2 regions of the Arthrobacter sp. NPDC093125 genome follow, and region 1 is predicted to be linked to the other one. Evidence: predicted binding sites of a transcription regulator. Region 1 holds the regulator's gene; the other holds the start of a gene.

Region 1 (2,196 bases):
ATTTGCCCGGAGCGGCGAGCAGGAAACTGTGACCGGTGAGGCGGCGGGCGGGGGGCAGACGGGGCGCCCGCAATCAGGACCTGGCGGAAGGGACGAACAGCTGCTGCCCCGGCATGACCTTGCCATTCTCCAGGCTATTTAACTGGACGATATCGGCGATGGTGTCACGGGCGTCCCTGGTGGGATCTGCGCTCACGGCGATGGCCCACAGGGACTCCCCCGGCTGCACCGTCACGGTGACGGTCTCTGTGACTGAGAGTCCGCTGGCTGTGTCCGCTGCCTTGGCCGGGGAATTCAGCAGGCCGGCGAGGGAGATCAGGAGCGCCGCAAGAAGCACCAGCGGGAACCCGATCAGTACGATCCGGCCACGTCGGGTGAGCCGCAGACGAGGCGGCTTCCCCGCCTGCCCGCTTGCGGCCTGAGACCGAACCGCGTGAGGCTGCAGTGCATGAGTCTGACGTACGTCAGACTGCATGACGTGAGGCTGCACCCCATGAGACTGCACTTTGTGAGACTGCACTTTGTGAGACTGCCCTGCGGGAGACTGCACTGCGTGAGGCTGATGAACCGTTGTTGAAGCTGACATGACCTAAGCCCTCCTGGACTACTCTGTGCTGCTGCCGGTCGGTACTGCTGAGCATGTGTACAGCTGCTTCCCTGGCTGCCGCCGGGGCTGAGCTGCTGCCCACGCGCCCGGGTTCAACCGGATGTCCGCCATCATGTTCGAAGAACGGATCGGACCTGCAGTGGCAATAGAACACATGTTCGAACTTTGCTTCTCCAGTTTTAGCACTTATCAACGAACAAAGTCGAGACTCGCTAGAACAAATGTTTGAAAAAGCCGTGCGGCTGGCCTACGTTGGAAATCAAAGAACAACCACTTCTGCAGTTGATCAGCAGGGTCTGACATTTTCAGGCCGGGGGGTTCCCGGCACTGCAGCCCCGCAGTCCGGGTGGAACGAAAGGCACTTGCGAACATGGCAGCATCAGCCTCCGAAGGCAAAGCTACCCAGCGCAGCCAGCGGCCCCGGAAGCCCAAGGGGCTCACCATCCGCCAGAAGAAGATCCTGGAAACCATACAGCGTTCGGTAAATGACAACGGCTACCCTCCCTCCATGCGGGAGATTGGCGATACCGTCGGGCTGGCCAGCCTGTCCAGCGTGACCCACCAGCTCTCACAGCTGGAGAAGCTCGGATATCTCCGGCGCGATCCCAAGCGGCCCCGGGCAATGGAAGTCCTCATGCCGCTGACCCTGGACGCCGGCCTGTCCAAAGCTTCCGACCCCGAGCAGGACGTCCGGCTTCGCAGCGTCGGCCCGGCCGGCGTGTCCGAGCTTCCCAGCGCAACGGACACAGCCATGGTGCCGCTGGTCGGCCGCATCGCGGCCGGCGGCCCCATCCTCGCGGACCAGATGGTGGAGGAGCTGATGCCGCTCCCCCGGCAGCTTGTGGGCCACGGGGAACTGTTTATGCTGCGGGTCGCGGGTGACTCCATGGTGGACGCCGCGATCTGCGACGGCGACTGGGTGGTGGTGCGCCGTCAAAGCGACGCCGTCAACGGCGACATCGTTGCGGCGCTGCTGGATGACGAAGCAACAGTGAAGACCTTCCGGCAGCGTGACGGCCACACCTGGCTGCTTCCGCAAAACACGCAGTACGAGCCCATCCTGGGCGACCACGCCGTCGTCATGGGCAAGGTCGTTTCGGTGCTCCGCTCGCTCTAGGCTCCGTTCGCTCTAGGCTGCGTTTGCTCTAGGCTGCGTTCGTTCCGGGCTGCGTTCGTTCTGGACACGCGCACCCGAGGACTCCGACGCACTGCAGGCCACGCTGACTCCGGGCCCCCGCTCACTCCGCCTGGGCGAGCCTTTCCAGTGCTGCAATGGCGATCTTGCGGTCCGTCGTGGGCCAGAACGGCGGGAGCGCAGCCCGCAGAAATCCGCCGTAGCGCTCGGTGGAAAGCCGCGAATCCAGTACTGCCACCACACCCCGGTCATCCGTGGACCGGATAAGACGTCCGGCACCCTGGGCCAACCGGATCGCCGCATGCGTGGCCGAGACGGACATGAATCCATTGCCGCCGGACTGCGCCACCGCACGCGAACGTGCAGTCATCAGCGGATCATCCGGCCGCGGGAACGGAATCCTGTCAATCACCACAAGCCGGCACGAGCCGCCGGGCACGTCCACCCCCTGCCA
Region 2 (2,196 bases), on a different contig from region 1:
AAGCGCCCAGGCTGACAGGGAACAGCTCGCCGCTGTACGGATCGCCGTGGACGAGGTGGATGACCAGATCGTCACCCTGATTGCGCGGCGCGAACGCCTGATCAGGATTGCGGGGACGCTGAAGGGCGATGACGCTGAAGTGCGGGCTCCGGGGCGGGTGGAACGCGTGATTGAACATGTCCGTTCCGCGGCCGAGAAAAAGGAAATCGACCCGGACATAGTCGAAAGCACTTACCGGGCCATGATCTCGAAGTTCATCGAACTTGAGATGAAAATCCACAACGAGAACAGCTGAGCGGGCACGCGCCCGTTTTACAACGGCCTATCCTGGCCGTCCGTGCAGTCTGAGCTGCAAGCGCGCTGCGCTCGCAGGCGGTCTCGCCGGTGGCAAGAGGGCTAAAGCGATTCCTCTACCGGCACCCCAGACTGGAATTCCCGGCCGTCAGCCTCGCTGAAGGCTGACATCAGGTGTCCCTTCTCAAGGCCGAGCACCGTGCTCATGGGGAACTTGCCCGTGATGGTGTTGCCGGAATGCTCAACGCTTTCGACGTCGAAGTTTTCCTCCGTGCCGTCATGGCTGAACGCGTACATCGACACGGCTTCGCCGTTCATGAACTCTATTCCAAGCCTCCGTTGGTGCGAGTAGTCCGGAGTTGCAGCGACGAGCCCCACGACGAAGGCGCCCGATCCTGGAATATTGCCGTCAATATCGAATTTGGCCACCAGGTTGGTGTCTTTGGCGGCGATGCTTACGTGCTTCAGGAGTGCGTCATTGGAACTCATGGCTCCATCCTGCCCTCTGCGCCGCCGTCCGTCCACACCTCACCTAGGTTTTGTCGGGGACCCGGCGTAGACTGTTCTTATTCGAATACATATTCGAACGCTCCCACATCTACAGCAGGTTGATTTCGGTTCCGGAGGCACGAGTGGGCATGTTCAGTGAGTCCGTGGACGTTGTCTGCGGACCCGATGGCCTGCCTGCCGAGCTGCATTGGGGAGGCCGGAAATATTCGGTCTGCGCTGAACCGGTGCATTGGTTTGAACGCCGCCAGTGGTGGGCCGAGGAACAACGCGCTCCGTTGGGCGGCGGCCAGGGACTTGTGGACCACGAGATCTGGCGCGTCCAGGTTGTTCCTGCTGAGTCCGGCCCTGACAGGAAGGCTCCTGACGCGGGTGCCCCTGACGGGAGTGCCCCCGACGGGAAAACACCTGCTGCTTCTGACCACCTGACCCTTGACTTAGTCCGGCACACCGGCAGCGGACGCTGGCGGCTGCTCCGGATCCACGACGCCCTCCGGCCCAAGACAGCATGAGCTTTACACATCTCCACGTTTCCACCGCCTTCAGCGCCCACTACGGGGTCTCTTGGCCGGATGAGCTCGCCCAGTCGGCGGCTGCCGCCGGGGCCACCGCCCTTGCCTGCACCGACAGGGACGGGCTGTACGGAACGGTAAAGCACCTCAAGGCCTGCATGGCAGCAGGTCTTGACCCTGTCATCGGAGTGGACCTCGCCATTTTCGACGACGGCGCAGACCTGCGCAGCCAGCCCGGCGGCCGCGTCGTGGTGCTGGCCCATGGGAACACCAACGGCGCCGGATACAGGGCGCTCTGCCGGCTGATTTCAGATGCCCACGCCCGGACCACCGGGAAGGCTGGGGGAGCAGTGCCTGTTGCCGTGACCCGGGCCGAACTGGCATCAAGGGTCCTTGATCCCGAAACCCTCAGACCGGTCCTCACCGTGCTCGTAGGTCCTGATTCCGACGTCGGGCGTGCCATGGGAGGGCGCCGTTACCTCCGGCCCCGCACCCTGTTCAAGGGCTGGCTTGATGCCCTGCCGGCCGGAAGCATCGTTGCCGAAGTCGTCTCCCACCTCAGCCCCCCGGGACAGGCGCTCAGCACAGCGCACGCCGTCCGCATGCTCAAACTTGCCCAGGAGTTCAGCATCCCTGCCGTCCTGACCAACGCCGTCAGATACTGCGCCGAGGACGGAGCAGCTACTGCCGACGTTCTGGACTCAGCACGCACCCTCAAATCGTTGCCCGAACTTTCCTCAGCTCCGTTGCTCCAGCCCACCGGGCAGGGCTGGTTGAAATCGCCCGCGCAGATGCTGCAGCTGGCCAAGGAAATCATTTCAGCCGCCGGATACGGTGCAGCCGACCTCCAGGTGCTGCTTGCGCAAACGGAGGCGCTCGCGGA

What was found. Region 1 encodes LexA, which represses DNA repair genes until DNA is damaged. Its sites were predicted from a motif close to TCGAACANNTGTTCGA; they were not measured.
Region 2: ACIP9X_RS12395 (DUF6504 family protein) is a predicted target of LexA. The motif match lies at 865-880, and genes of this name have one in related genera.

Annotation. Positions count from the first base shown of each region.
Region 1 covers NZ_JBIVOQ010000004.1:75,327-77,522, forward strand. The annotation lists gene ACIP9X_RS09990 (LysM peptidoglycan-binding domain-containing protein) at 74-385, opposite strand; gene ACIP9X_RS09995 (hypothetical protein) at 352-495, opposite strand; gene lexA (transcriptional repressor LexA) at 978-1,724, shown strand; gene ACIP9X_RS10005 (ATP-dependent DNA helicase) at 1,846-2,196, opposite strand, start outside.
Region 2 covers NZ_JBIVOQ010000005.1:155,664-157,859, forward strand. The annotation lists gene ACIP9X_RS12385 (chorismate mutase) at 1-295, shown strand, start outside; gene ACIP9X_RS12390 (hypothetical protein) at 397-783, opposite strand; gene ACIP9X_RS12395 (DUF6504 family protein) at 927-1,313, shown strand; gene ACIP9X_RS12400 (DNA polymerase III subunit alpha) at 1,310-2,196, shown strand, end outside.